Regions from separate parts of the Pseudarthrobacter sp. 01T43 genome, predicted to be linked through region 1. Evidence: predicted binding sites of a transcription regulator. Region 1 holds the regulator's gene; each other region holds the start of a gene.
The links. Region 1 encodes HrcA, which represses chaperone genes, less so after heat shock. Its sites were predicted from a motif close to TTNGCACTCGNNNNNNNCGAGTGCNAA; they were not measured.
Positions count from the first base shown of each region.

Region 2: a site for HrcA is predicted at 8,215-8,241, ahead of groL (chaperonin GroEL). Genes of this name have one in related genera too.
Region 3: a site for HrcA is predicted at 7,455-7,481, ahead of groES (co-chaperone GroES). Genes of this name have one in related genera too.

Region 1 covers NZ_JBFTPV010000002.1:282,348-292,052, reverse strand. Annotated here, with positions in the region: gene ybeY (rRNA maturation RNase YbeY) at 1-396, opposite strand, end outside; gene AC1DIM_RS02960 (PhoH family protein) at 393-1,478, opposite strand; gene AC1DIM_RS02955 (GerMN domain-containing protein) at 1,848-2,801, shown strand; gene AC1DIM_RS02950 (16S rRNA (uracil(1498)-N(3))-methyltransferase) at 2,837-3,622, opposite strand; gene dnaJ (molecular chaperone DnaJ) at 3,625-4,752, opposite strand; gene hrcA (heat-inducible transcriptional repressor HrcA) at 4,828-5,841, opposite strand; gene AC1DIM_RS02935 (DUF3097 domain-containing protein) at 6,014-6,862, shown strand; gene AC1DIM_RS02930 (DUF4870 domain-containing protein) at 7,009-7,419, shown strand; gene hemW (radical SAM family heme chaperone HemW) at 7,498-8,727, opposite strand; gene lepA (translation elongation factor 4) at 8,753-9,705, opposite strand, start outside.
Region 2 covers NZ_JBFTPV010000021.1:21,032-31,382, reverse strand. Annotated here, with positions in the region: gene AC1DIM_RS16185 (lipid II:glycine glycyltransferase FemX) at 1-712, shown strand, start outside; gene AC1DIM_RS16180 (peptidoglycan bridge formation glycyltransferase FemA/FemB family protein) at 809-2,125, shown strand; gene AC1DIM_RS16175 (threonine/serine exporter family protein) at 2,164-3,651, shown strand; gene AC1DIM_RS16170 (siderophore-interacting protein) at 3,670-4,509, opposite strand; gene AC1DIM_RS16165 (uracil-DNA glycosylase) at 4,519-5,295, opposite strand; gene AC1DIM_RS16160 (DUF3263 domain-containing protein) at 5,422-5,751, shown strand; gene AC1DIM_RS16155 (LytR C-terminal domain-containing protein) at 5,803-6,435, shown strand; gene AC1DIM_RS16150 (cold-shock protein) at 6,654-6,860, shown strand; gene AC1DIM_RS16145 (ABC transporter substrate-binding protein) at 6,857-8,128, shown strand; gene groL (chaperonin GroEL) at 8,420-10,048, shown strand; gene AC1DIM_RS16135 (RNase H family protein) at 10,299-10,351, shown strand, end outside.
Region 3 covers NZ_JBFTPV010000004.1:54,130-64,480, forward strand. Annotated here, with positions in the region: gene AC1DIM_RS06000 (VOC family protein) at 56-496, opposite strand; gene AC1DIM_RS06005 (medium chain dehydrogenase/reductase family protein) at 732-1,751, shown strand; gene AC1DIM_RS06010 (glutamate--cysteine ligase) at 1,858-3,009, opposite strand; gene AC1DIM_RS06015 (glycoside hydrolase family 3 N-terminal domain-containing protein) at 3,366-4,811, shown strand; gene AC1DIM_RS06020 (shikimate 5-dehydrogenase) at 4,914-5,732, shown strand; gene AC1DIM_RS06025 (class I SAM-dependent methyltransferase) at 5,755-6,987, opposite strand; gene AC1DIM_RS06030 (hypothetical protein) at 7,042-7,422, shown strand; gene groES (co-chaperone GroES) at 7,641-7,934, shown strand; gene groL (chaperonin GroEL) at 8,011-9,621, shown strand; gene AC1DIM_RS06045 (dihydrofolate reductase family protein) at 9,709-10,311, opposite strand.

The sequences.
Region 1 (9,705 bases):
CTTCTCTTCAGGCTCAGCGTGGTCATAGCCCAGCAGATGAAGAATGCCGTGGGTCGTCAGGAGCAGCATCTCGTCCTGCAGGCCGTGACCGGCGTTGGCGGCCTGGACCTGCGCCACCTGGGGGCACACGGCAATGTCCCCGAGCATCCCCTGTGGCGTGGGCCGGTCAGGCGTCCCCGGCGTGAGCTCATCCATGGGAACCGAGAGCACGTCTGTTGATCCGGGCTCGTCCATGAGTTCGATGTGGAGCTTTTCCATGGCGGGTTCGTCCACCAGCAGGATGGACAGTTCAGCCTGGGGGTGGATGTACAGCTGTTCGAAAACGTACCGGGACAACGCCACCAGTTCCGCTTCATCAACCTGGATGCCGGATTCGTTGTTCACTTCGATGCTCATGCGCGTTCCGCCCGCTTCTCACGGCTTACTGAATGTTTGACCTTGTTCCGCTGGACATCATCCCAAATGCCGTAGGCGCGGACGATGTCACCCACCAGGCGGTGGCGGACCACATCCGTGGAGTCCAGGACTGAGAAGTTGACGTCCTCGATGCCTTGCAGGATTTCCTCCACGATGCGCAGCCCCGAACGCGTCCCAAAGGGAAGGTCGACCTGGGTGACGTCTCCGGTGACCACCATTTTCGATCCGAAGCCCAGACGCGTCAGGAACATCTTCATCTGTTCCGGCGTGGTGTTCTGGGCCTCGTCCAGAATAATGAACGCGTCGTTCAGGGTGCGCCCACGCATGTAGGCAAGGGGCGCAACCTCGATAGTCCCGGCGGCCATGAGGCGCGGGATCGATTCGGGGTCCATCATGTCGTGAAGCGCGTCGTACAGCGGGCGCAGGTAGGGATCGATCTTGTCACTGAGCGTGCCGGGCAGGAACCCCAGCCGCTCGCCGGCTTCAACGGCCGGCCGGGTCAGGATGATGCGGCTGACTTCCTTCTGCTGCAGCGCCTGGACAGCCTTCGCCATGGCCAGGAAGGTCTTGCCGGTACCGGCGGGCCCGATGCCGAAGATCACCGTGTTGGCGTCGATCGCGTCAACATAGTTCTTCTGGTTCAGCGTCTTGGGCCGGATGGTCTTTCCCCGGCTGGAGAGGATGTCATGGGTGAGGACATCCACGGGGTTCTGCAAAGACTGGCTGCGCAGCAACGCCACGAGCTGCTGCAGGACGGCGGGGCTGATGACGGTGCCACGGGCCACAAGGCCGCGAACTTCATGCAGGAGGCGCATGATGCGGGGCACTTCGTTCGCTGGGCCGCTGATGGAAAGTTCGTTTCCGCGGACATGGAAATTGACTGCCGGGAACTGTTCTTCGATGTACCGCAGGGCCTCGTCATGGCTGCCGAGCGATTGGACCATCTGATCGGAGTTGTCAAAGAGAACCACCTCCGTCCGGACACCGGGAAGCGAATGGGGAAATTCTCCGGCGGCGCGCTCAGTGTTCAGCCGGCGCTTTCCGTTCGTTGATTCAGTCATGGTGCTGGCCCGCAGGCCCGTGGTCTCCTCCAGTTCGAACTTAATACCGCCGGATGCTGCGTGGGCGGGCTGTGGCCGAGCACGCGGGAGCCAGCGGTTCCTTCCATCTTACGCCAGGAGGGCCCTCGTCGCGGCGACGGAGGGCCCGGCCAACGGGCCTTCCAGGGCGTACGACTGTCCGGTGACCGGCGTCATTAGATATCAACTTCATATCAGGCGCATATCGTTCCCGTTGCAGTTGCGCCCGTGCGGTCATTTGGGCGCTTGAGGCGTGCCGCACTATGCCATGCTTGAAATCCAGGCCGTCCGGGGACCGGCTTACTGGGCTAAGGCCCATCATTAACAGCCAGGAAGGACAGCGCAATCAGAGTGCCGGAAACACCCGCCCCCCGCTCGGCCGAACGTGCCGCGCGGCCGTTCCGTGCGCGGGGCGTATTGGCCCTCCTCCCGGCGCTCCTCCTGCTGACCGGCTGCATTGCCGATCCCGGCCCCGACCCCACCTTGACGGCGAACTCCACCGCTGCCGCCACCGGCTCCCCCGGCGCGCCCTCCACCAGCGCACCCCTGGAAACCACGCAGTCCTCGAACAAAGCGCCCGTGTACTGGATCGGCCGCAGCAACGGCAACGTCTTCCTTTACCGGGAGTTCCGGGACGTCCCGGAACAGGAGAACCCGGTGACGCGTGCGCTGCGGGCCATGATGTCCGACAAGCCGCTGGACCCCGATTACTTCACGCCCTGGCAGAGTCCCACGGAGCTGGCAACCTCGATCTCCGGAAAGAATGTCATCACCGTCGACGTCTCCGCAGATGCCTTCAACAGCAATCTCGACGCCGACATGGCCGTACGTGCCATCCAGCAGCTCATATTCACGGCCACTGCGGCGGCGGCCAGCTCTGGCCTGATTGACTCGGGCCAGCAGATTCAGGTGCGGGTTCTGGTGGACAGCCATACCGACTACCTCGCCTTCGGCCATGTCCAGCTGGGTGCCCCGATGTCACGGGCTGCCGGCATGGTGGCACCCGTGTGGATCATCGATCCACAGGAGGGTACGGACATTGCCGGCGGCAGTGTCAAGATCACAGGCCGCAGCACCGTCCCGGGGGGCAAACTGCGGTGGCAGATCCTGCGGGCCGCGGGAAACGGGGACAAGACCCCGTACCTGACCGGTGAGACCACGGCCGGTGCTGACGCCGCTCAGTCCGGACTTTTTACGCTTGCGCTTAGCCTCGCGTCCGGAAGTTACGAGCTCCGCGTATGGCAATCAGATGGCGGCAACGGCGCGGAACTGAACGTGGACACTCGGAAGTTCAACGTCAGTTAGTTCACACCTCCGGTTAGTTCACGCTGCCCGTTAGCTTAGGCCTGCGCGGCGCTCCAGCGCCCCAACACATCGCTCGCAAGCACAACGGCGGCGGGTCCGGCAGTGGAGGACCTCAGGACATGGTTGCCCAGGAGTGCCGTCACGGCACCGGCACCGCAGAGCCTGGTGACTTCGCGGGGACTGATCCCACCCTCCGGACCGACGATGAGCAGGACTTCCCGGTGACCCAAGGCCGCCGGCGCGGCGGCCTGCCATGCCTCCAGCACGGACCGTAGCGGCCGCACAGCGTCTTCGTGGAGGATTACGGCAAGGTCCGCGGCTGCCACGGCGGCAACCAGGCCGGGGGTTTCGACGGCGGCGCGCACCTCGGGAATCCAGGCGCGCCGTGCCTGCTTGGCTGCTGCCGTGACCACGGACTGCCATTTGGCATGGGCTTTCACGGCGCGCTCACCCTTCCAGCGCACGATCGAACGTTCCGACTGCCAGGGCACCACGGCGTCGATCCCCAATTCCGTGGCGGTTTCCACGGCGAGCTCATCACGGTCGCCCTTGGCCAGGGCCTGGACCAGGACCAGCCGGATGTCAGGCTGTTGTTCCACAGCCAGTTCGGCGCATTCAACGGTGAGTTCGGCGGGTGATGCCGCAACAACCGTTCCCGTCAGCCGTTTACCGGCGCCGTCGGCAATGTCCACGGACTCCCCGGGCGTCAATCGCTTGACTGTTACCGCATGGCGCGCTTCGGGGCCCTGAAGGGTATAACGGGCACCGGGAACCAACTGGTCCAGTGACCCGGCTCCGCTGAAGAAGACGGGGTTGCTCACAGCTACAGGTTACCGAGCCGGTCCCGCAGCTTGGCGAAGACCCCACCGCTGGCCGTCAGCTTGCCCTCGGTGAACTGTTCGCCGCGCAACTTTGCCAATTGCCGCAGGAGGTCCTCCTGAGCGGGATCGAGTTTCGCCGGCGTCTCCACCTGCAGGTGGACCAGCAGGTCACCGCGGCCATAGCCCCGGAGGTGGGTGACGCCCAGGCCGCGGAGGGTGATGACCTCGCCGGCCTGGGTCCCGGCTTTGACGTCGATTTCCTGAAGTCCATCGAAGGTTTCCAGCGACATTTCGGTGCCCAGGGCAGCTGCAGTCATAGGAATGTGGAGCGTCGCGTGCAGGTCATCGCCGTCCCGGACGTAGGTGGGATCGTTGTTGACCCGGATCTCGACGTAAAGGTCACCGGAAGGTCCGCCGGCAGGGCCGGCTTCGCCTTGCCCGGACAGCTGGATCCGGGTACCGGTTGCGACGCCGGCGGGCACCTTGATGGTGAGTGACCGGCGGCTGCGAATGCGGCCCTGGCCGTTGCATTCGTTGCATGGATCCTTGATGACAGAGCCGAAGCCTTCGCAGCTGCCGCAGGGAGCCGCCGTCATGACCTGGCCAAGGATGGAACGTACGGCCCGCTGGACCTGGCCGCTGCCGCCGCAGATATCGCAGCGCTCGGGGTGGCTGCCTTCGCGGCAGCACGAGCCGTTGCAGGTGGGACAGGTGACGGCGGTATCCACCTCAAGCTTGCGGTTGACGCCGAACACGGCGTCGCGCAGTTCGATCCGGACGCTGATGAGGGCGTCCTGGCCGCGGCGGACCCGGGACGCCGGACCCGAGGATCCGCCGGCCCCAAAGAACGTATCGAAGATGTCCTGGAACGCGAAGCCCTGGCCGGCATAACTGCCACCGCCGAAGCCATTGTCGGTGCCGTTCTCATTGCCTGTGGTGTCATAGACGCGGCGCTTCTGGGGGTCCGAAAGTACCTCGTAGGCATGGGTAACGGCCTTGAAGCGGTCCGACGCATCGTCCCCGGGATTAACGTCCGGGTGAAGGGTGCGGGCCAGCTTGCGGTAGGCCTTCTTGATCTCTTCTCCGGTGGCTTCCGGCGAGACTCCGAGGACGTCGTAGTGGCTGCTCAAAGTTCGTATCTCTTCCCTGTTGTACTTCCGGCAGCGAGGCTGCCGGCACTGCTCTTGGTGCCTGGACCGTTGTTGTTACGGACCCAGAATTCTTGAAAGATAGCGGGCTACTGCCCTGACGGCGGCCATGGTGGTGGGATAGTCCATCCGGGTGGGACCCAGGACGCCAACCTTGGCCGTGCTGTCAGGTCCGTAGGCCGTGGCGACCACCGAGGCTTCGGCCAGTCCGTCGTAGGGGTTTTCCCGGCCGATACTCACTGTCACACCCCGCGGGTCCTGCGCCATGTCACTGAGGAGGCGGAGGAGGACCACCTGTTCCTCGAGGGCCTCCAGCACAGGACCGATGCTGAGCGGGAAATCCACGTTGGACCTGGCCAGGTTCGCAGTGCCGGCCATCACCATGCGGTCCTCACGGCTGCTATGGGCGAGCGTTTCGAGCCCTTGAGCCAACGCCTGGGCAGCTGCCCGCTGTCCTGGCGCGACGGAGGAAACCACTCCCGGCAGTGACTGGGCCAACCGGCTGAGCGGCGTGCCCGCCAGCGAGCCGAGGAAATGCGTCCGCAAAGCGGCGATAGTGTCCTCACCGAGGTCCTGGCCGACGTCTATCACGCGCTGTTCCACCTTGCCGGTGGTGGCGATGAGCACCAGAAGGACCTGGCGTGGCGCCAGCAGGACAAACTCGATGTGGCGGATGGTGGCCCGGCTCAAATGCGGGTACTGCACCACGGCCACCTGGTTGGTCAGTTGGGACAGGAGCCTGACGGTCCTGTCCAGGGCATCATCCAAGTCGTCCGCGCCCTCAAGGAGCGACTGGATGGCCTTCTTCTCCGCCGGAGAGAGCGGCTTGACCGCCGAAATCTGATCCACAAACAGCCGGTAGCCCTTGTCAGTGGGGATCCTGCCCGCGCTGGTATGCGGAGCGGTGATCAGGCCCTCGTCTTCCAGGGCAGCCATGTCATTGCGGATGGTTGCGCTGGAAACGCCGAGGTGGTGGCGTTCAACCAAGGCTTTGGAACCCACGGGCTCGCGGGAGTGCACGTAGTCCTCCACAATGGCCCGCAGCACTTCAAGTTTGCGCGGCTCGCTCACACTCCACCTCCATCCACGGTTGCGCCTCATTGTTCACGGCAATGGTCACGGCTCGTTAGCACTCGACATGCCTAAGTGCTAACAGTCTAATATGACTCACCCCGTTGTTAGCATTGGTACCGCTCCGGGCGAACATTCCGGGGCACGATCTAGCACAAGGCGGAATCAATCCATGCAGTACCAGAACTGGGGTCCGCAGGAGATCACCGCGCCCGTCCGGAGCGAACTCCCCGAGGTTGCAGTGGAACGCGGCATGGTCCTCGAAGACGCACAGTCCGGCTGGGTAGGAGCAGTGACCCGGGTGGAGAAGTCCGGCGGCATGCATGTGGTTGCCCTCGAAGACCGGCGGGGCAAGTCGCGTTCGTTCAAGCTTGGATTCGGGTTCCTTTTGGAAGGCCAGCCCATCAGGCTCATGCCCCCGGCGCCCAGGCAGAGCGCGGCCGCGCCCGCCGGCCGGACGGCGTCCGGCTCTGTCCGCGTGGCGGGCCAGCGTGCCCAGGTGGCCAAGGCGAGCAGGATCTGGGTGGAGGGAAAGCACGACGCCGAACTCGTGGAAAAGGTCTGGGGTGACGATCTCCGGGTGGAAGGCATCGTCGTCGAGCCTTTGCATGGCATCGATGACCTCGCAGGGGCGGTGGCCGCCTTCGGTCCCGGGCCCAGCCGGCGGCTGGGGATCCTGGTGGATCACCTGGTGCCGGACTCCAAAGAGTGGCGCATCGCGGCCGGTGTGATGGCCTCCCCGGGCGCCGCCGGGAATGTGCTGATTGTCGGACACCCCTACGTTGATGTGTGGCAGGCAATCCGCCCCGCCGTGCTCGGCATCGAACGATGGCCTGTGGTGCCCCGTGGGCAGGACYGGAAAACCGGCATCCTGGCCGCCTTCGGCTGGCCGCACTCCACGAAGGAAGACATCGGGCTGGGCTGGCAGAAGCTGTTGGGTGCGGTCCGCAGCTACGCGGACCTGGAAGCGTCACTGCTCGGCCGGGTGGAGGAAGTCATTGACTTCCTGACGGCGCCATGACTCCGCGGGGCCCGTGAACGGCCCAAGGGCTGTCCCGACCGCGGCATTTGCCGCGTGACCCAGTATTCTTGGTACTGAAGAGGCTGTTGTCGCACCCGACCGGCATTCTCCAAACCAGCACCATTGCACTTTCGAAGGATGAAACCGTGGCACAAAACGCACGCGAGCACCGGGACGACCAAGGCCGTTCCGAGTACCAGGGCGTTCCCGCAAATGCGTTGCCCCTTACGGCCAGCGAAGACCGGCAATGGGCCACGCTCGCACACTTTGGCGGGATCCTCGGCTGTGTACCGTCCCTGCTGATTTACCTGATCTTCCGTGAACGCGGACCGTTCACCGCGCAGGAATCCAAGGAAGCGCTGAACTTCAGCCTGCCGCCCACCATCGCGGCACTGGTGGCCAACATCCTCGTCTTTATTCCGGTGGTCGGGAACATCTTCGCCGTCATCGCCACCCTCATCTGGATTGCGCTGACCTGCTTCTCGGTCTCCGCCGGTATTCACGTCAACAAGGGCCAGCCGCACCGCTACCCGTACAACCTGCGCTGGATCAAATAGTCCCCACCCGCCCCCTAGCCTCGCAGGCTCGGCCAGGGGACCCGGCGGGCGTGGGCCCACGGTTGCTGGCCTTAAGCGTTAGTCCGGCAGGATTCTCCGGACCACGGCGTCCGCCAGCAGGCGGCCCTTCAGGGTCAGCACCAATGTTCCCTTGATGGCAGCGGGCGCGTCCACGAGACCCTCGGCCATCAGCCCGGCCACGGCAAGGCGTCCGTACTCACCCAGCGATGACGTTGCCAGCCCCGACACAAGCCGGGCCTCAAGCATCACGCGCTCCACCTCGCGGGTATCGGCGTCGAGCGTTTCCCTGCCCGCAGCCGGCGAGAGCCCCTGGGCGAGCCGCCCCGCGTAGGCGGTGGGGTGCTTGACGTTCCACCAGCGCACGCCGCCCACATGCGAGTGTGCGCCCGGGCCGATGCCCCACCAATCGTCCCCGCGCCAGTAGGCGAGATTATGCCGGCAAGCCTGCTCCGGCGTCCGCGACCAGTTACTCACCTCATACCAGCTGAGTCCCGCTTCGCCGATGAGCTGGTCGGCGAGTTCGTACTTGTCGGCGTGGTCGTCGTCGTCGATTCCCGGAACTTCGCCGCGGCGGATCTGGGCGGCGAGTTTGGTGCCGTCCTCCACGATCAGCGCATAGGCGCTGATGTGGTCAGGCTCATAGGACAAGGCAGTCTCCAGGGAAAACCGCCAGTCGTCGAGTGACTCCCCCGGCGTGCCGTAGATCAGGTCCAGGCTCACGGCCAGTCCTGCCTCACGGGCCCACTGCACCACCTGGGGAACCCTGCTGGGTGTGTGGGTGCGGTCCAGGACCTTCAGGACATGGGGAACTGCCGACTGCATGCCGAACGAAACCCGGGTAAATCCGGCGCTCTTCAACAGCGCCAGCGATTCGGGGGTGACCGAATCCGGGTTCGCTTCGGTGGTGACTTCGGCGCCTTCTTCCAGGCCCCATTCCGCGACGGCGGCGCTCAGGATCCGCGCAAGGTCCTCGGCCGGGAGGAGCGTCGGGGTCCCGCCGCCGAAGAAGAGCGTACTCAGGGGCCTCGCCGGCAGCCCGGATTCGGTCAGGACGCGGGTGGCCATCCTGATCTCGGAGATGGCGGTCCCGGCGTAGGCGTCCTGGGACGCGCCGCCGCCGAGTTCCGTGGCCGTGTAGGTGTTGAAATCGCAATAACCGCACCGGACCGCGCAGAACGGGATGTGCACGTACAGCCCAAAGTTCCGGGCCGCCGCACCGTCTGCCGCCTGGGCAGGCAGCAGACCGTCCGACGGCGCCGGATCACCAAGGGGAAGAACGCTGGGCATCAGCGGGTCCCCCACTGCGCGTGGGTCACTTCTTCTTGGCCTTGTCCTTTGATTCGTCGGTGGTGAGGGCGGCGATGAACGCCTCCTGCGGCACCTCCACCGTTCCCACCATCTTCATGCGCTTCTTGCCTTCCTTCTGCTTTTCCAGAAGTTTGCGCTTACGCGAAATGTCACCGCCGTAGCACTTGGCCAGAACGTCCTTGCGGATTGCCCGGATGCTTTCGCGGGCAATGATTCGCGAGCCGATGGCGGCCTGAATGGGCACCTCGAACTGCTGGCGCGGGATGAGTTCACGCAGCTTGGTGGTCATCATGACGCCGTAGGAATAGGCCTTGTCACGGTGGGTGATGGCAGAGAACGCGTCCACCTGTTCGCCCTGGAGCATGATGTCCACCTTGACCAGATCGGCTACCTGCTCGCCGTCGGCCTTCCAGTCCAGCGAGCCGTAGCCGCGGGTCTTGGACTTAAGGATGTCAAAGAAGTCGAAGACGATTTCGGCAAGCGGCAGGCGGTAACGGATCTCCACCCGGTCCTCGGAGAGGTAGTCCATGCCACCCAACACGCCGCGCCGGCTCTGGCAAAGTTCCATGATGGCGCCAACAAATTCGTTTGGCGCGAGGATGGTGGCGGACACCATCGGCTCGCGGACCTCGGCGATCTTGCCGGAGGGGTATTCGCTGGGGTTGGTCACATGGACCACCTTCTTGTCCTCCAGCGTCACCTCGTATTCCACGTTGGGAGCGGTGGAGATCAGGTCCAGGTTGTACTCGCGTTCGAGGCGTTCGCGGGTGATTTCCAGGTGCAGCAGGCCGAGGAAGCCCACGCGGAACCCGAAGCCCAGCGCCGCTGATGTTTCGGGCTCGTACACCAACGCGGCGTCGTTGAGCATCAGCTTCTCCAGCGCATCACGGAGCACTGGGTAGTCCGTGCCGTCCAGAGGATACAGGCCGGAGAAGACCATGGGCTTGGCGTCGGCAT
Region 2 (10,351 bases), on a different contig from region 1:
AGTCCCGGCGCAGCTTGCCGCCGCGGGCCTGGTGAAGGCCCCCAACATCCAGTCCAACGACTCAACTGCGCTGCTGGATATTGCCGCGCCTGCCAACGAAGTTCTCCGTGCCATTTCCTCCCGTGCCCGCAACGCGATCCGCCGGGCCGAACGCGAAGGCTGCGTGGTGGTGGAACGCGAACAGAGCCCGGAAACGTACCAGGCCCTTTATGACCTCATGGCGGACACCGTCAACGCCAAGGGCTCCATGCCGCTGCGCAGCTACGAGTACTACGCCCAATTCTGGGACGAATTCTGCAACCGCGGCCAAGGCCGGTTCTTCTTCGTGTACGAGGACGGCAAACCCAGCGTGGGTGCCTTTGTGATCAACTACGGTGCCAAGGCAACCTACAAGGACGGCGGCTCCACCCAGAACCGCAAGCAGTACGGCGATTCCCATCTGGTCCAATGGGCCGCGATCCGCCGCATGCAGGAGCTCGGCTGCACCGAATACGACTTCTGCGGGACGCCTCCGGCGGCCCGGATCAAGGACAAATCCCACAATTTGTACGGTATGGGCATGTTCAAGACGAGCTTCACCAAGACGGTCACGGACTTCGTCGGCTGCCATGACTACGTCCTCTCGCCGATCCGGCACGCCCTCTGGGTCAAGGGAGCGGAACGGATCTTCCGTCGGCTCGAAACCGCCCGCACCGGCCAGCAGTTCTACTGAGAGCGCGCCACCAACGCACACCCACCACCCGCCAACCACTACGACTGCCAGCGCAGGCCCCAGCCGGGCGGCGCAGCCACAGATGAGGTTACTTCCGTGAATCCAACCAAGGCCGAAGCCGGACTCGAGCTTGGCATCCTCAGCGATGCCGAGTTCGAGGCCTACTCACTCAAACACCCGCAAAACAGCTTCATCCAGTCCGCTGACTTCGTCCGGTTCCAGCGTTCCCGCGGCCTGGTGGTGGAACTCTTCGGTGTCAGGCGCGACGGCGAACTTGTCGCCGCCGGCAAGCTCAACTACACCACCAACCGCTGGGGCTACAAGGTGTGCGAGTGCGCCAAGGGCCCCCTCATGGACTACACGGACACCACCCTGGTGCGTGACGTCGTCAGACTTCTCAAAGAACGCGCCGCCGGCCGGAAAGCCGCCGAACTTCGGATCTCCCCGAACCTGACCTATATCGCCCGCGATGAAGACGGCGCCGAGCACCCCGAGCTGACGGACAACAGGCCGCTCGTGGCCGAGCTTGCGGGACTGGGGTTCGAGCACCAGGGCTCAGAGATGGACTTCGTCAACGTGAACTGGATGTTCATCAAGACACTCGAAGGCATCAAGGATTCCGAAGAGCTCATCATGAGCACCAGCTACCGGACCCGCAAGGCCATCCGCAAGGCGGAAAAGAACGGCGTGTTCCTGGAACAGGCCACCCTGGCGACCCTGGATGAGTTCTACAACGCGCTGAGCACCGCAGGGGACGAGAAGGGCTTCGTCTACCGGGAACGCGAATACTACGAACAGCTCCTGCGGACCACCTCGCCCGAGTTCACCAAACTCATGATGGCGAAGATCGACATCCCCGCGTATCGGAAGTCCATCACCGAACGCCTGGAAGCCGAAGCCGCGGCCGCCGCCGAACTGCGCCGCGAGGTCGAAGAATCCGGCAGCAAAAAGAAAGCCAACCGGCTCAAAGTGGTCCAGGACCTCGCGGACAGCTATGAGCGCAGTCTCAAGGACATCGAACGGTTCCCTGATTCCGTGGGCGTCGCCACCGTGGCCGCCATTCACTTTGTGTGCTTCGGCGACGAAGTGGTGTGCGTGATCGGCGGCACCAAACAGGACTACATCTACTTCAACGGGGCCACCTCCCTGTACTGGGGCATGATGCTGCACGGCCTGGAGAAGGGCTACGCCAGGTACAACTTCTATGGCACCTTTGGCATCGAGGGTCAGGACGAGGAAGGCCACGGCGGCTACCAGTTCAAGAAGGGTTTCGGCGGAAACGTGGTTCAACTCGTTGGCGACTTCGTGATGCCGGTCCGGCCCCTCGCCTTCCGGGCCAACCGCCTGGGCAGAGCCGCCGTTGCCGTCGCCAGGATACTGCTCGGCAAACTGCCGCTGAAGCGGCAGGCGTAACACCAAACCACACGCGCCAAACAGGGAGGAGGACCAACGTGACCAAACGTCCTGAAAATTCCCGGGGCAAGGCCCATACCGACGGCCTGCCCAAGACAGAGCCGCTCTCGCCTTCCCAGCTCCGCCAGGATGCTGCCGCGAAGCGGATGCTGCGACGCCTGGTCCAGGGGGAGAACCCGCCGACGGCGCCACTGAGCATCGTGGACAGGCTCGCCGGGAGCCCCTACGCCAACCCCATGATCCAGGTGGGAGGCGTGGACACCTCCGCCCGTAAGACCCTGGATTTTGCCCTACACCTGGCCGAGACCATGTTCCGCTACGGGGCCGGCGCCCTCGAGGTGGAGACGAGCATCATTGCCGTCACCGCGGCGCTGGGGCTGAAAAACATCGAGGTGGACATCACCAACCAGTCGGTGGCCATCAACTACGCTCCCAAGGACCAGCCGCCCATCGCGCTGCTTCGGGTGGTGCGGTCCTGGACCAACAACTACGCCGGGCTGGCGAAAGTGCACCGGCTGGTGACGGACATTGTGGCCGGGGGTGTGGGCCGCGATGAAGCCATCCGACGGCTGGACGAGGCCATCACCAGCCCCAAACCGTTCCCGCGCTGGATGGTCACCATGGCCTTCGGCGTGTTCGCGGCCGCCTTTGTGGGCGTCCTCGGCGGGGGACCGGCGTCCTCAGCCATCGCCTTCGTGGCCAACCTCGGGGTCAGCCTCCTTGCCCGTCAGCTGGGCCGGTGGCGGGTGCCGGACTTCTTTACGACGGCGGCGTGCTCCTTCGGTGTCACGCTCACCGCGCTGCTGTTGTGGCGCTTCGGCCTCACCAATGCACCGGCGATCGTGGTGGTGGGCGGCATCCTGCTGCTCCTCCCCACCGGGCGGCTGGTTTCCTCTGTCCAGGACGCCATCAACGGGTTCCCCGTGACGGCAGCGGGCCGGTTCCTGTCCACGCTGCTGACTTTTGGCGCCATTGTGGCCGGGATCGCGGTGGCCTCTGTTGCGGGGGCGATGAGCGGGATGCAGGCCATAGACGTCACTGAGACGTTCCCGCCCGCTTACGATCTGTGGGTCCTGGTGATCTTCATTGCCCTCGCCGTGATGGCCATCGGCATCACAGAGCAGACCTCCTGGGATCTGCTGCTGCCCACCGCGGGTGTGGGCGTGGTGGGTTACTTTGTGCTGCTGGGTGCAGGCTCCCTCGGCATCGGTGACCGGTTCTCCCCGGCAATCGCCGCCGTCGTGATCGGTCTGCTGGCGAGGGTGGTGGCACTGAAGATGGGCGCCCCGCAGCTGGTGGTTGCCGTTCCGGCCGCGCTGATCCTCCTGCCCGGCCTGACCATCTTCCGCTCCATGTACGTCCTGACCATCAAGGAGTCCGAGATCCTGTTTGGCGCCGGGGGGATGCTCAACGCAGGCGCGATTGTGCTGGGCACGGCGGCCGGCATTGTCCTCGGCGACACCCTCGCCCGGCCCCTGACGCGTAGCCTGGCCAGCAACGAGCGACGCCGCGCACGCCGGCGGTAGAGCGGTAAAGCCGCCTGCCTAGATCTTCCCGATCGGCAGCTTCTTCTCCGCCTGGAAATCGTCCTCCACCCGGCCCTTTGCCCAGTAGCCGGAGAGGGACACCTGGCTCCGTTCGAGGCCACGCTGGACAAAGAGCACGTTCCGCAGGGCCTTCATGTAGCCGCGCTCGCCGTGGGCAAAAACGTCAACCCGTCCGTCCGGCCAGTCGGCGTCGGCCACTGCGGAGACGAGGAGATCGCCTTCACCGGCGGGGGCACCGTTCCGGCGGAGCCAGTTGAGCTGGACGCCTGCCGGGGCCGCAATCTGCTGGATGTCGGCGTCGCCGTCCACCTCGATGAACGCCAGACCGCTGGCGTCCGACGGCAGAGATTCGATGACTGCGGCGATGGCCGGCAGGGCGGCCTCGTCCCCGGCAAAGAGGTACCAGTCGGCGCCGGGCGAGGGGTTGTAGGCCCCTCCGGGGCCGGTGAAGGTGAAGGTGTCACCGGGCTTCGCGGTGGCCGCCCAGGGGCCTGCCAGTCCTTCGTCGCCGTGGATGACAAAGTCGATGGCCAGTTCCTGGGCTGCCGTGTCCACCCACCGGACCGTATAGGTGCGGGTGAAAGGCCACTGCGCCCGGGGCATGGTTTCGCGAATGGTCCACAGATCCAGCGGCTGGGCGTACTCAACGCCGGGCTGCGGGAACACAATCTTGACGTAGCGGTCCACAAAGGCGTTGTTCGCGTAGGTGGAAAAGCCCGGGCCGCCCGCCACGATCCTGACCATGTGCGGCGAGAGTTCTTCCCGTCGGATGACGGTGAGGTCAATCTGCGGACGGGTGTTCTTCGTTGCGCTCGTGGCGGCCGGGACGGTACTCATAAGGCAACCCTAAGCTAAACGACCGGCGGGGAGCTCCCAGGTTACGCCGGACGAGCCCTGTTCCCGCAGCAGCCCGTTGATCCTGCTGAAAGGCCGTGAGCCGAAGAAACCGCGCGACGCCGACAAGGGGCTCGGGTGCGCGCTGGCCACCACCGCCGCGCCGGGCAGGAGGGACCGGACGCCGTCGGCATCCTTGCCCCAGAGCACCGCCACGAGCGGCAGGCTGCCGCCGTCGGCGGCACGGCGGTTGGCCACCGCGGTGACTGCCGCCGTCGTAATTGCCTCCCAGCCCTTGCCGCGGTGCGAGCCGGCGGCGCCCGCCCGGACGCTCATGACCCTGTTCAGCAGCAGGACGCCCTGACCGGCCCACGCGGACAGGTCGCCGTGGACGCGCGGCGGAATGCCCAGATCGGACTCCAGCTCGCGGTAGATGTTCGCCAGGCTCCGGGGGATGGGTCGTGTCCGCGCGTCGACGGCGAAGGCAAGGCCTACCGCGTGGCCGGGGGTCGGGTAAGGGTCCTGGCCCACAATGAGGACTTTGACCTCAGCCAGTGGCTGCCTGAAGGCGCGAAGGACGTTCGACGGCGATGGCAGCACTTGGTGCCCCGCGTCCACTTCCGCGGCCAGGAAGGTGAGGACGCCGCGCAGCTCCGGTTCAACCGGGCCCAGCGCGGCCGCCCAGTCGGCGACCATCAACTCACGGAGCGGCATTGCCGCCAACTCGGCGAAACCAACGGCGTCCGCCGGCTCCTCCGCCAACTCGAACAGGGCGTCAGATTCAAACACGGTCCCATTCTCGCAGGGTTCCCCCCGGGGCCGCCGGTTAGTGCGGCCGGGCTTCAAATGACAAGCATGTTATTTACGCCGTAGCATGGGATGAGATTTCCAACCTCACCAGCGAAGGGATGTGCCGTGGCGGAGCCTGCTCGGGAACACCTGCCGGACGCCGCGGAACAGACCCCGCTGCTGGCTGACTTCACCCTTCGTGACTCCCCGTTGAGCGAGCGCGACCAGCAGATGCTTGCCCTGGAACGGCAGTGGTGGAAGTACGCCGGGGCCAAGGAACAGGCCATCCGGGAGCTCTTCGACCTGTCCGCGACACACTACTACCAGCTGCTGAATGCCCTCATTGATTCCGAGGCGGCGCTGGCCCACGACCCCATGCTGGTCAAGAGATTGCGTAGACTACGTACGTCGCGTCACCGGGCACGCACTGCTCGCCGCCTGGGTTCCGACGCCTGACTAACTTCGTGCTGAGCCATCAGCAGCAATCAACAAGGACGTCTCTGCACCATGACCAAATACGCTCGCGATGAATTCGACAAGGTACCGGAGACCGCCTCGCGGCAAGGCGTCCACCGCACGGCCTCGGCGCCCGTCCGGCGGAAGCTCTGGCCGGTCCTTGCGGTAGGGATCGCGGCGCTGGCCATCGGACTTGTCTCATTCCTGATTCTCCCCAAACTCGGCTTCACCCAGGCCGGCAGCGAGCTGTCCACAAGCCTCGAAACGTCAGCATCCCCCGTAGCGAGCGCCGCCCCATCGGCCAGTGCGGAACCGTCCCCCAGCGCCGGGCCGTCGGTGAGCACTGAGCCTTCTGCGAGCCCGGAGCCCACGGCCTCTCCGTCCGCCACTGAAACGCCGGCCGCCCTCCTGAACAAGTCGCAGGGCGTTGCCGTGTACAACGCGGCCGGCACCGCCGGGCTCGCCGGACGGGTCAGTGCGGTGCTGCAGAACGACGGCTGGAAGCTGGGACAGGTCGGCAACTGGGCCGGAGCGCCGCAACAGGCGTCCAGGATCTTCTATGCGGGTGAAGCTCAGCGGGCCAACGCCGCAGCGCTGGGGACCCTCCTGGGCATCCCCACATTGGTCAACAGCCAGGAATTCCAGCTGCCTGTTGTAGTGATACTGGGGCCGGACTACCGGTAACACCCACCCCCGGAAGCCCCGCGGTCACGCGTCAATAACTTTCGTGCCGCGGAGGGCCATGAGGCTCGGCCACCGGGACGGGTTGTGGCTAGAGTGAATTCAGGCTTCGGTCCCTTTCGCGGCGCAAAAAGCTGTACACGGCGCACAGCTGCACGCGCATACGGCTTACGCGGCTCACAGTGAGGTGGATCGTCGGCACTACGGAAAGAGTGGACATCATGGCATTGGGAACCGTCAAGTGGTTCAACGCCGAAAAGGGCTATGGCTTCATTACCGTGGATGGCTCCGGGGATGACGTCTTTGTGCACTGGTCGGCCATCGACGGCGAAGGCTACCGGGCCCTCGAAGAGGGGCAGCGCGTGGAGCTCGAAGTCGGCGAAGGCGAGAAGGGCCCGCAGGCCGAAAGCGTCCGGCCCGCAGAGTGAACGGCGGCAGCCTGCCTTCAGCAATCCTCCGGAGCACCACAGCGGCGGCCGTTCTGCTGGCATTGGCCGGGTGTGCCGGCACCGCCGGGGGCAACGCCCGGCTGGACACCGTTGAAGCCTCCGGCGATGGTGTCCTGCGCATCGGCATGATCCTGGACAACACGGGAAAGCAGAGCTTCCTCAACGACGCACAACGGGCGGCCGCGGAGGTCGCCGTCAAGGACATCAACGCCGCCGGAGGCCACAAAGGCAAGCCTGTTGAATTGATCATCGGGGCCGGCGAAGATACCGGAGCGCAGGCCAAAAACCTCGTTGACGGTAAGGCTGACGTGGTGATTGGACCCACGGATTCCAGCCATGCGGCAGCCGCCATTGACGTGCTGTCCGCCGCCAGGACTCCGCTGATCTCGCCGGCGAATTCAGCGGGGGCGCTGAGCACGTACAAGAGCGGCGGCTACTACTTCCGGACGGCGGCAGCGGACGTTGCCCAGGCCTCCGTATTGGTGAAGCTGGCCAAGGATAGCGGTGCCAAGAGCATTGCCGTTGTCCACCAGGACAGCACCTATGGCAAGGACGTCTCCGCCGCGGTGGCCGGTGCCGCCACCGCCGCGGGCCTGGAAACCGTCAGCACCTCGGCGTTCAAGCCGGGTGCCGCGCAGCAGGCAGCCGCCGCGGCCCGGATGGCAAAGCCCGACGCCGTGGTCCTGATCGCCCGCGACGATGCCCAGGGTGCCCTCGCGGAACTCAATAATGCGGGGCTGGCCGGCAGCAAGCTGATCCTCAGCGACGGTGCCTTCGCGCAGTACGGCTCGGGGCTTGGCTCGAAAGCCCTGGACGGTGCCCGTGCCGTGGTGCCCGGCGTGTTCGCCTCGGCGGCCTTCCAGGCGCGGCTGCTCGAAGCGAATCCGGCCTTGAAGGACCTGTCCTTCGCGGCCGAGGCCTACGACGCGGTGAACCTCGCGGCTTTGGCTGCGGCTGTGGCCGATGACGACGCCGGTCGCTCCATCGCGGCCAACCTCATACCTGTTTCTGGCGGGACAGTTGCCGGGCAGGACACCGGCCAGCCCGGCAAACCGTGCCTCTCATATGCCGACTGCCTTGCGGTTGCGAAGACTGGGGCAAAAATCAATTACGACGGCGAATCGGGGCCGGTCGCCTTCGACTCCCATGGAGATATCACCACGGCGAACTTCATGGTGTTCACGTACGGCGCGGACAACCGGGCCGTACTCACCGGACGCGAGGCAGCAGGCCGGGCGGCGGGCTGATCGCCAACGGCGAACGGCCGCCGACGGATACGCGGTTTCGGGGCCCATTCGCTTGCACTCTCACCTAGGGAGTGCTAATTATTGAGTTAGCACTCCTACGTACCGACTGCTAAAGCAACGTCCGGCATCCGCCGGTTGCGGAGCTTGGCGCCGGGCCTGGAGCGAGAGAAACACCTAGCTGGAGTGAGATCCCCAGCCGCGGCATACAGAGGCCGCGGTCAAAGATCGTCCGTCGCGGGCACTGCAGTGAGGTTCATTCTTAACGACTGTCCCGAAAGGACTACTGCCGTTATGGCCAAGATCATTGCATTTGATGAAGAGGCACGCCGCGGTCTTGAGCGGGGCCTGAACATCCTCGCCGACGCCGTCAAGGTCACCCTCGGCCCGCGTGGCCGCAACGTCGTCCTCGAAAAGAAGTGGGGCGCCCCCACGATCACCAACGATGGTGTTTCCATCGCCAAGGAGATCGAGCTGGACGATCCTTACGAAAAGATCGGCGCCGAGCTGGTCAAGGAAGTTGCCAAGAAGACTGATGACGTCGCTGGCGACGGTACCACCACGGCAACCGTGCTGGCCCAGGCCCTSGTCAAAGAAGGCCTGCGCAACGTCGCAGCCGGCGCTGACCCGCTGTCCCTCAAGCGCGGCATCGAGAAGGCTGTWGAAGCCGTCACGGTTGAGCTGCTYGCCTCCGCCAAGGAGATCGARACCAAGGAAGAGATCGCRGCCACSGCYTCCATCTCCGCCGGTGACGACGAAATCGGCGCCCTGATCGCCGAAGCCCTGGACAAGGTTGGCAAGGAAGGCGTCATCACGGTCGAGGAGTCCAACACCTTCGGCCTGGAGCTTGAGCTCACCGAAGGCATGCGCTTCGACAAGGGTTACATCTCCGCTTACTTCGTSACCGACRCMGAGCGCCAGGAAACGGTCCTTGARGACCCGTAYATCCTGATCGTCAACTCCAAGATCTCCAACGTSAAGGAACTSGTTGCKGTCCTGGARAAGGTCATGCAGTCCWMCAAGCCGCTGCTGATCATTGCCGAGGACATCGAGGGCGAGGCCCTGGCCACGCTGATCGTCAACAAGATCCGCGGTACGTTCAAGTCTGTTGCCGTCAAGGCTCCGGGCTTCGGCGACCGCCGCAAGGCCCAGCTGGCCGACATTGCTGTCCTCACCGGTGGCCAGGTCATCGCCGAGGAAGTCGGCCTCAAGCTGGAGACCGCCGGACTGGAACTCCTGGGACGCGCCCGCAAGGTTGTTGTCACCAAGGACGAAACCACCATCGTTGAAGGTGCCGGCGACGCCGACCAGATCGCTGGCCGCGTTTCCCAGATCCGTGCCGAAATCGAAAACTCCGATTCCGACTACGACCGCGAGAAGCTGCAGGAACGCCTGGCCAAGCTGGCCGGCGGCGTTGCAGTCATCAAGGCCGGTGCCGCAACCGAAGTTGAGCTCAAGGAACGCAAGCACCGCATTGAGGACGCTGTCCGCAACGCCAAGGCTGCTGTTGAAGAAGGCATCGTCGCCGGTGGCGGCGTTGCACTGATCCAGGCCGGCGCCAAGGCGTTCGCCAACCTGAACCTCACGGGTGACGAAGCAACGGGCGCCAACATCGTCCGCGTTGCCATCGACGCTCCGCTGAAGCAGATCGCCTTCAACGCCGGCCTCGAGCCCGGCGTTGTGGTGGACAAGGTCCGCGGCCTGCCCGCAGGCCACGGCCTGAACGCAGCAACCGGCGAATACGTCGACCTGCTGGCTGCCGGCATCAACGACCCCGTCAAGGTAACCCGCTCTGCCCTGCAGAACGCGGCTTCCATTGCCGGTCTGTTCCTCACCACCGAGGCCGTAGTGGCCGACAAGCCGGAGAAGAACGCTCCGGCCATGGGTGGCGGCGACGACATGGGCGGCATGGGCGGCTTCTAGCCCCCAAAAAGCCCAGGCAAGACGCACCACAGCACAACGCACGACGGCGGTTCTCACCAAAGGTGGGGGCCGCCGTCGGCCGTTAACCCGGGTAACCTGCTGACCCCGACTTGCTCTATCAGGTTTGGTTCCCAAAAGTGCCCCTTGGCAACCAAACCTGATAGAGCATCGCGGCCCGCATCGGCCCGCATCGGCCCGCATCGGCCCGCATCGGCGCGGGAGTGCGCCGGAACTCTGGCAGGATGGAACAGTGACAATTACAGCAGCTGCCGACGGTTCGGCTTTAGGAAACCCGGGCCCGGC
Region 3 (10,351 bases), on a different contig from region 1:
TAGAGCAACGGGTGGTTCCCGTGGTTTGGTGTCTCTCGTACCTCTCGTGGCCGCGTCAGCTGATCCGCTCAGCCAGGGCCACAATGATTCCCTCCGGACCGCGCACATAGGCCATGCGCCAGGCACCCTCATACTGGCCGATGCCACCGACCAAGCCGTACCCCTCCCCGGCCAGCCGATCGACGTGCGCCTGAAGGTCATTGACTTCGAAGGACAGGCTGCGCAGACCGAGTTCGTTGGCCATGGCCGTGGGCGATCCCGGCTCGGGGTCAGGCCGGACGAAGCTGGAAAGCTCCACCCCCGTCCCTCCGTCGGGTGACCGCAACATAACGATCTCCGTGCGGGAATCAGGGATCGCGATGACCGTGTCGATGAATTCGCCCTCCACAAACGTGCGGCCCTCGAGCTCGAGCCCGAGTCCAACGAAGAACGCCGTCACTACGTCGAGGTCCCGAACGGTGACACCGACGTGGTCGAACCGCATGATGCGCGACATAAGCAAAGCCTCCAGTGTTCGTTTCCACGGCCCATGAGGGAGCCTACAGCGATGCTTCACCACCCGGCCCTGTTTCGCCCGCGTTTGCGGTGCGATGCAGGTTGCGGTGCGATGCAGGAAGGGCGGAGCGATCAAAGCCGGGTCGAACGGCCCTACCTCAACGGCAGGGTGTGGGCAAGGCTGGAGCCATGAAACGCGTCGTTGTCGACCGGTTCGGTGGCCGGAGGTCTTGAAGGTGGTGGAGGCCGGGATTCCCCGGCCGGCCCCCAACGAAGTCGCTGTCAGGGTGTTGGCGGCCGGTGTGTCGTTCACGGATTCGCAGTTGCGGGCCGGCACGTATTTTCATGTTCCGAAGCCGCCGTTTACCCCCGGCTATGAGCTCGTGGGCGTGGTGGAGGAACTCGGCGCCGCGTGCTCCCGGCTGCGGGTAGGGGACCGGGTTGCAGCATTGACAGTCTGGGGTGCCTACGCGGAACGCGTCTGTGTGCCCGAGGCGGAAGCAGTCGAACTGCCCGGAGACCTCGACCCGGCGGAGGCAGTCTGCCTCGTCCTGCCCTACATCACGGCCTACCAGGTGCTCCACCGGGTAGCGAAGGCACAAAGCGGCGAGACCGTGCTGGTGCATGGAGCGGCAGGCAGGGTGGGCGTCGCCGTCCTTGAACTTGGTGCGGCGGCCGGACTTCGGCTTTACGGCACGGCCTCAGCCAAGGATCGTATGTCCGTCGAGCAGCTTGGCGCGGTGGCAATCGACTACCAGTCCGATGACTTCCTGGCTCGGGTACGCGCCCTTCCCGAAAAAGGGGTGGATGTTGTGCTCGACGGGATCGGCGGTCCGCTGTCCGTTCGTTCGTTCCGGGCGCTGCGTCCAGGGGGCAGGCTTGTTGTGTTCGGTCACTACGCGACTTTGTCGCACGGGCGAAAGAGCCGGCTCGGGTGGCTGAAGTGGTACGTGGCCACTGCGATCGTCGCGGTCTGGGGCCTACTCTCGCCCCGTCGTCGTGTCCTCGCCTACCGTGTCCAGAAAGTGCATGAGCCTGCCCGGCCGCTGGCCGTGGGCGGCGGGCCTCGGGTACCGGACTGGTACCGGGAAGACTTTGGCTCGCTGCTCGACCTGCTTCGTCGGGGGCAGATCCACCCGGTTGTGGCCGAGCGCCTGCCGCTGTCCGAGGCCCGGCGCGCGCACGAACTGCTTGAGCACTCGGCGGGGAAGGGCAAGCTCGTGCTGGTTCCGGATGGTGCCCAGCACGCTTCCTGAAGGTTGACGACGTCGGTCAAGCCCCCCGGTTGCTCTATCACTTTTGGTCCCTAAACCACAGGTTTGACGACCAAAAGTGATAGAGCAACGGGAGGGGAGGGAGGGGTCAGCCTGTCGGGCCGTTCCGCATCTGCTTCACGAGGTCCAGCACCACGGCCTGCAGGTCCCCGCCGTGCTCGGCAGCGACGCGGCGCTGGCGCTGGTAGCCGGCGCCGCGGCGGATGATCTTTTCGACGTCGGCCAGCTCGTCAGGGCAGCCGAGCTTAGCCGCGACCGGTTCCAGCCTGTTGAGGGTTTCCATGAGGTGCTCGGTGACCAGCTGCTCGTTGCCCGCGGCATCGAGGATGATGATCGCTTCCATACCGTAACGGGCGGCCCGCCACTTGTTCTCCTGGATGTGCCACGGCGGCATGGTGGGAATGGTCCCGCCGTTGTCCAGCGTGGTGGAGAATTCGTCCACGAGGCACTGGGTGAGGGCGGCGATGGCGCCCACTTCCTCAAGGGTGGCCAGGCCGTCGCAGATACGCATCTCGATGGTGCCCAGGTTGGGGACGGGCCGGATGTCCCAACGGATCTCGGACAGGGTATCGATCACGCCGGTGGTGAACATGTCCTGAACGTAGGATTCGTATTCTTCCCAAGAACGGAACTGGAAGGGCAGGCCCGCCGTCGGCAACTGCTGGAACATCAGGGCGCGGTGCGAAGCGTAGCCGGTGTCCTCACCGCCCCAGTACGGGCTCGATGCCGAGAGTGCCTGGAAATGCGGGAAGTAGTTGACCAGGCCGTCCAGCACGGGAAGGGCCTTTTCGCGCCGGTCCAGGCCCACGTGGACATGCACACCGTAAATGACCATCTGCCGGCCCCACCATTGCGTGCGGTCGATCAGCTTGGCGTAGCGGGCTTTGTCTGTGACCGGCTGCAGCTGCGGCGGGCTGAACGGGTGGCTGCCGGCGCAGAACACCTCAACGCCCATGGGATCAGTGATTTCGCGGACGGCGGCCAGCGACCTGCTGAGGTCTTCCTTGGCTTCGCCGACCGTCTCGCAAATCCCCGTGACCAATTCCACGGTATTCAGTAGGAGTTCCTGCTTGATGTGAGGATGCTCGTCGTCTTCGTTAAGTTCGGGGTGCTTGGAAACCACGCCGCGGAGCACCTCGTTGGCCACCGATGCCAGTTCGCCGGTCTGGCCGTTCACCAGGGCCAGCTCCCACTCCACACCAAGCGTTGATTGCTTCGATGAAGCGAAATCAATCTTCAAATGCGTTCCTAACTGTTCGGTTGTCCGGGGGCGCGCGCCGCGTTCAAGTCTAGTGCAGGGGTAGCATCGAGCTAATGGCTTTGTTCGTGCGGACCCGTGACAGTATTCACAAAACTACCCTCTTCCTCGCGGCTGCTGCGGCCGCAGCCGCGCTGGCCGCCTGCACCGCTGTCCCGCCCACAGTGCCGGAGGCGTCACGCTCCGCCCCGGCCCCCGCGACTTCCTCCCCACCGGCGTCAGAAAGCCCGACGACGGCACCTCCCTCTGCGCCGCCCTCACCTGATCCCGGGCTGAGGCCGCTCGGCTGGGGCCCGGAACAGCGGGACCGTGACGTTGCTGCCGCAGCGGTGTCGGCGATGTCTGTGGAGGAGAAGGCAGGACAGGTGCTGATGCCCGTGTATGCGGGGACCGACCCCGCAGGCCAGGCTGCCGCCATAGAACGCCTTCACCTGGCCGGTTCCATCATCATGGGCGACAATATTCCGCTGGATGCCAGCGGCCAGGCAGACCCCGGAGCCATGATGGCCGTGAATGCGCGGCTCGCGCAGGCGGCCCGCGCCGACGGCAGGCCGTGGCCCGGGCTCATCGGCGTGGACCAGGAAGGCGGGATCGTGGCCAGGCTGGGCGCCCCCCTGACGGAATGGCCCACTCCCCTGAGCTACGGGGCCGCGGGCAACGTGCCCCTGGCCAAGGACGCCGGCCGGGCAACGGCCTCCGAGCTCGTGCCCCTTGGTTTCAACCTCGACTTCGCACCGGATGCCGACGTCACCATCGGCCCGGCGGATCCCACCATCGGGGCGCGGTCCATGTCCGGAAACCCGGATCAGGCCGGGCAGCTCGCAGTGGCGTTCTCCCAAGGGATGCTGGAAGCCGGTGTCCTGCCCACCCTCAAACATTTCCCGGGCCACGGCTCCGTCACCGTCGACTCGCACCAGAGCCTTCCGGTGCAGTCCGCAGGCATCCCCGAGCTCGAAGCCCGCGACTGGAAGCCGTTCGGGGCCGCCGTCGCAGCCGGAATGCCAATCGTCATGATGGGGCACATCGCCGTGCCCGCGCTCGAACCCGGCGTTCCGGCGTCGTTATCGGCGCCGTCTTACGCAGCACTCCGGGGCATGGGCTTCAGCGGCGTGGCCGTGACCGACGCCCTGAACATGGGCGCGGTCCAGCAGAAATATCCTGGCGGCTCCGCAGCCCCGGCGGCGCTCGCTGCCGGAGCGGACCTGCTGCTGATGCCTGCCGACGTGGGAACGGCCCATGCCGCCATCGTGAATGCTGTGGCGGCCGGAACCGTGCAGGCAGCGCGCCTGGACGAGGCAGCAACGCGGGTTGCCACCATGCTGGCCTGGCGGGGCCGAATAGCCTCATCCCCGGGTGCCCCGCAGGGAGCCGCCCCGGGCAGCAGCGGCGACACATCAGCGCGGGTCTCCGCCGCCGCCGTCACGGTGCTGTCCGGGCAGTGTTCCGGGGCCCTCGCCCCATCCGGCGTCCGGATTGCCGGAGGTTCGGACCAGGACCGGGCCCGGTTCGCGGCGGCCGCCGCCAAGGCCGGGCTCAGCATTGGCCAGGGCCCGCTGGTTACGCTCGTCGGCTACGCGGGACGTCCCGCCGGAGGCGACATTGCCGTGACGCTCGATGCGCCGTGGCCGCTGGCAGGCTCCAGCGCGCCCGTCAAGATTGCCCTCTATGGCCGGACCCCTGGCGCCTTCGATGCGCTGGTCGCCGTGCTCACCGGCAAGGCGACCGCCCCCGGGAAGCTGCCCGCCGCCGTCGGAAGCTTCCCGGCCGGCACCGGCTGCCCCTAACCTCACGTCCGCCGCCCAACTGGGTAGCAGCACATGTCGTTATGAGCACTCAAACCGACATGTGCTGCTACCCAGTTGGGGGGAAGCGCGTTTAATGGACGGGTGCCCATTCTGAATAAAGACATGACCCTCTGCATCTCGCTGTCGGCCCGGCCCAGCAACAACGGGACTCGGTTCCACAACCACCTCTACGAGCAGCTGGACCTGAACTGGATCTACAAGGCGTTTGCCCCCGCCGACCTGGCCCAGGCGATTGCCGGCGTCCGGGGCCTGGGGATCCGCGGCTGCGCCGTGTCCATGCCCTACAAGGAGGACGTGATGGCCCTCGTGGACGAGCTGGATCCTTCCGCCAAAGCCATTGATTCCGTCAACACGATTGTGAACACCGAGGGCCATCTGAAGGCCTACAACACCGACTACACGGCCATCGAACAGCTGCTCCAGAGCAACGCCGTGCCCACACACTACTCGGTGCTGGTCCAGGGCGCCGGAGGGATGGCCAAGGCCACCGTCGCTGCATTGCGCGACGCCGGTTTCGCCGAGGTCACCGTCCTCGCCCGCAATGAAACCACCGGCCGGGCGCTCGCGGAGCAGTACGGCTTCCAGTGGCGGGCAGCGCTCGACGGCGGCACTGCCGACTTGATCATCAACGTCACCCCTATCGGGATGGCCGGTGGTCCCGACGTCGAGTCGCTGTCCTTCCCGGAGGACGCCATCGCGGCGGCCAAAGTGGTGTTCGACGTCGTGGCGCTGCCGGCCGAGACGCCGCTGATCAAGGCGGCGCGTGGTGCCGGGAAGCAGGTGATCACCGGCGCAGAAGTGGCCACCATCCAGGCGCTCGAGCAGTTTGTCCTCTACACCGGAGTGCGTCCCACCGACGAGCAGGTCCGGGCGGCCGAGGACTTCATGCGCGCCCAGTAGGACGCGCCGCGCAGACCAAGGTTTAGACGGGTTCCACCGAGATGGCCACCCGGTCCTCCCCAATACGGGTCAGGACCAGGGTGGCCGTTTTGGTGCCGGCCTTCTTCCTGCTGCCTGCCTTGCCGCCTGGGAGCAGCTGCTTCCGCAGTTCTTCCGGCGTGACGGACATGCCGCGTTTCTTGATGTCCAGCACCGTGACGCCGTTGTCCTTGACCCAGAACTTGAGCGCCTTGACGTTGTACGGCATCACTTCCAGTACCTTGTAGGCGCGGGCGAAGGGCGTGTCCAGCCGGTCCGGCGCGCAAATGTAGGCGATGTGTTCGTCCAGCAGGTGCCCGCCGAGCTGAAGTGCGACGTCGGCCACCAGGCCCGCGCGGATCACCGCACCGTCGGGTTCGTACAGGTAGCCCTCTGCCGGACCAACCGGAGCGGTGGGACCGCCGTCGAAATCTTCGCCGCTGGTGATCTCGGCGGCACCCTGCGGCCCAAGAAGCAGGGCGGCGCGGCGGATGCCGGGCCGGCTGACGGAGTTGAACCAGAGGGTCACTTCAGTGACGTCGCCGCCCACCGAGACCCACTGCGCCTCACAGCCTGCAGGCACCGATTCGTGCGGCATGCCGGGGCCCATTTTGACGCCTACCGCCCGTCCGGTCTCCGCGAGCGATTCCACAAAGGACAGCGGCGGGGAGAACGCCTCGGGATCCCAGATCCGTTTGGTGCCCGACGTGGAGGTGACCCTGCGGGCGGGATCCAGCCAGACGCCGTCGACCCCTTCCAAAGAAACAGAAGTGGCGTCAGCGTGCACCACCGTGGCGTTGGGAAACGGAATGAGGTTGACGGTGGCGCACGCGGCCGTGGTTTCGTCCATCTCCACTGCAGTGACCGTAATGTCCATCGACGCCAGGGCCAGTGAGTCTGCGGCCAGCCCGCAGCCGAGGTCCGCAACATGGCGGACGCCAGCCTGCGCGAAGCGTTCGGCGTGCCGGGCGGCAACGTTGAGCCGGGTGGCCTGTTCAAGGCCCGCCTGGGTGAACAGCATGCTCCGGGCGAACTCCCCGAACTTGGCCTCAGCCTTGGTGCGCAGCCTGGACTGGGTGAGCACGGCTGAGACGAGTCCGGGGGAGTGTCCGGCCTTGCGGAGCGTCGAATTGAGTTCGAATGCCTCGTCCTCGCGGTACGGCCCCAAAGATGCCAGCAGTTCCCAGCCTTCGCTGGTCAGCAGTGGGGCGATCTGGTCCTGCGGTGCTTGAGACATGGATTCAAGCCTAGTGGAGGTGGCCAGGCGCCGGTTCCGGCTAGGGTTGAAGACATGGAAGACAGTGCAGGCACCCAGCCGTCCGGACCGCCCCGAAAAAGCCGCACGGATCTGGTGAAGATTGCCCGCCCCGCCCTGATTGCAGGATCCGCCATAGCGATTGTCTGCATTGCCCTGCTGGTGATCATCTTCTTCCTGGACACCTTCAACGCCACCGTCTATTCCGTGGGCGGCAAGGACATCCAGGACGCCACCGACGAAGCCCGCGACATCCGCAACCTCTACAGCGGCGCCCGGCTGGGCGGCATCATCCTGCTGGTACTTTCGCTGCTCGCGGCCCTGGGGGGCGCCGTCGTGCTTTATTTGCGGCGCGGCACCTTTACCGACGGGAACGACGGCGACGAGGACGTCGATTTCGACGACCTCGGACGCTGAGGCTCCAAAAGCTGTTCACTGGGGACATAATTCTGGCACTCGCCTTGACCGAGTGCTAACCAGTACATAGAGTCGTCATTAGCACTCTCCCTAGGAGGGTGCTAACACATGAAGAGCTGCCAACCAGGCTGCTGCCGGCACCGCGACGACGGTTTGCCAGCCACGGCGAAGCAACTCAACTGTCCATGAATTTTGCTGACGTAGAAGGAGAGGTCCGAGTGTCGGTCTCTATTAAGCCTCTTGAGGATCGTATTGTTGTCCGCCCGCTCGAAGCCGAGCAGACCACGGCTTCCGGCCTGGTTATCCCGGACTCCGCGCAGGAGAAGCCGCAGGAAGGCGAAGTTGTCGCAGTAGGCCCCGGCCGCTTCGAAGACGGCAACCGCGTTCCGGTCGACGTAGCCGTTGGCGACGTTGTTATCTACTCCAAGTACGGTGGAACCGAAGTCAAGACCGGCGGTACCGAGTACCTCGTGCTGTCCGCCCGCGACGTTCTGGCGATCGTCGTWAAGTAACTTTTGGATCCCCGTGCCGCTGACCATGCATTCCGCTGGTCAGCTGCGCGGGGTTCTGTCTTGAAAGGACAAAACCATGGCAAAGCAGCTTGCGTTTAATGACGCTGCACGCCGGTCGCTCGAAGCCGGCATCGATAAGCTCGCCAACACGGTCAAGGTGACGCTCGGCCCCCGCGGCCGCAACGTTGTTCTCGACAAAAAGTGGGGGGCACCCACCATCACCAACGACGGCGTCACCATCGCCCGCGAAATTGAGCTTGATGACCCGTACGAGAACCTCGGCGCGCAGCTGGCCAAGGAAGTAGCCACCAAGACCAACGATGTTGCCGGCGACGGCACCACCACGGCCACCGTGCTGGCCCAGGCCCTGGTCAAGGAAGGCCTGCGCAACGTTGCGGCTGGCGCCGCTCCGGGCCAGATCAAGCGCGGCATCGAGGTTTCCGTTGAAGCCGTTGCAGCCCGCCTGCTTGAGAATGCACGCCCGGTTGAAGGCACCCAGGTTGCCAACGTGGCCGCCATCTCCGCCCAGAGCGACGAAATCGGCGAGCTCCTCGCCGAGGCGTTCGGCAAGGTCGGCAAGGATGGTGTGATCACCATCGAGGAATCCTCCACCACGCAGACTGAGCTGGTCCTCACCGAAGGCATGCAGTTCGACAAGGGCTACCTGTCCCCCTACTTCGTGACCGACTCCGAGCGTCAGGAAGCCGTCCTCGAGGACGCCCTCATCCTGATCAACCAGGGCAAGATCTCCTCCGTCCAGGACTTCCTGCCGCTGCTGGAAAAGGCGCTGCAGAGCTCCAAGCCGCTCTTCATCATCGCCGAAGACGTCGAGGGCGAGGCCCTGTCCACGCTGATCGTCAACCGCATCCGCGGCACCCTGAACGTGGTTGCCGTCAAGGCTCCGGGCTTCGGTGACCGCCGCAAGGCCATGCTGCAGGACATCGCCACCCTCACCGGTGCGCAGGTTGTCTCCCCGGAACTGGGCCTCAGCCTGGACACCGTCGGCCTTGAGGTGCTGGGTACCGCCCGCCGCATCACGGTCACCAAGGACAACACCACCATCGTTGATGGCGCCGGTTCCGCAGAAGACGTCGCAGCACGGGTTTCCCAGCTGCGTGCCGAGCTGACCCGCACTGACTCCGACTGGGACAGGGAAAAGCTCCAGGAACGCCTGGCCAAGCTGGCCGGCGGCATCGGCGTGATCAAGGTTGGCGCAGCCACTGAGGTTGAGCTCAAGGAAAAGAAGCACCGCATCGAAGATGCAGTGTCCTCCACCCGCGCCGCCCTCGAAGAAGGCATCGTGGCCGGTGGCGGTTCCGCCCTCATTCACGCGCTGAAGGCCCTCGACGAGGACCCCGCAGTGAAGGCCCTCGAAGGCGACGCCGCCGCAGCTGTGGGCATCGTCCGCCGCGCGCTGGTCCAGCCGCTGCGCTGGATTGCCCAGAACGCAGGCTTCGACGGCTACGTCGTCACGGCCAAGGTTGCCGAACTCGAAACCAACAACGGCTTCAACGCCAAGTCGGGCGAGTACGAAGACCTGATCGCCGCCGGTGTCATTGACCCGGTCAAGGTCACCCGTGCAGCCCTCCGCAACGCAGCCTCCATCGCCGCGCTGGTTCTCACCACCGAGACCCTCGTGGTGGAGAAGCCCGCTGACGAAGACGAGCACGCAGGCCACGGCCACTAAGGTTGTAGCCGGCGCGTGGGCCCAGGCCCGCTGACAGTCGCAACGAGAAACCGGTCCAGCTTCGGCTGGGCCGGTTTTTTGTTGCCCTTAGCCGGCCGCCATCTCCTGCGTCTCGACCGCGCCCGCACGCTCGTAGACCAGCGACACGGCACCCTTCGGGAAGGTGCGCGCCGGCTCTGCGAGGCGGAAGGTAGCGGGGATGGATCCGGCGTCGAAGAGGCGCTTGCCTTGGCCGAGGGTGACCGGATACAGCCAGAGGTGGAGGCGGTCAAGCACGTCAGCCGTGAGCAGTGAACGGATGAGGACGCCGCTCCCGAACATGTGCACTTGGTCGTATTCCTCCCGGAGCCGACCGGCGGCCCCGGCATCCGGCAGCACGGTAGTTCCCGCCCAGGCCGGTGCCGTCAGGCTGCCGGAGACGACGAACTTGGGTACGCGGTTGAGTATGCTGCCGATCTCGTCGGTCTGATGGGGCCAGAAGGCGGCGAAGATGTCGTAGGTCTTGCGGCCCAGCAGCAGCGCGTCAATGCGGCCGATCTCTTCGCCGATGGCCGCGCCGGCCTCGTCGTCAGACACCGGCGCCTGCCAGCCACCGTAAGCGAAGCCGCCTTCAGGGTCTTCTTCGCGTCCGCCGGGCGCCTGGTAGACGCCGTCGAGGGTGATGAACAGGTTCGCGACGATGATGCCCATCCACCAAGTCTGAAACGGCATTCCGGCACTGTCCAGAGTC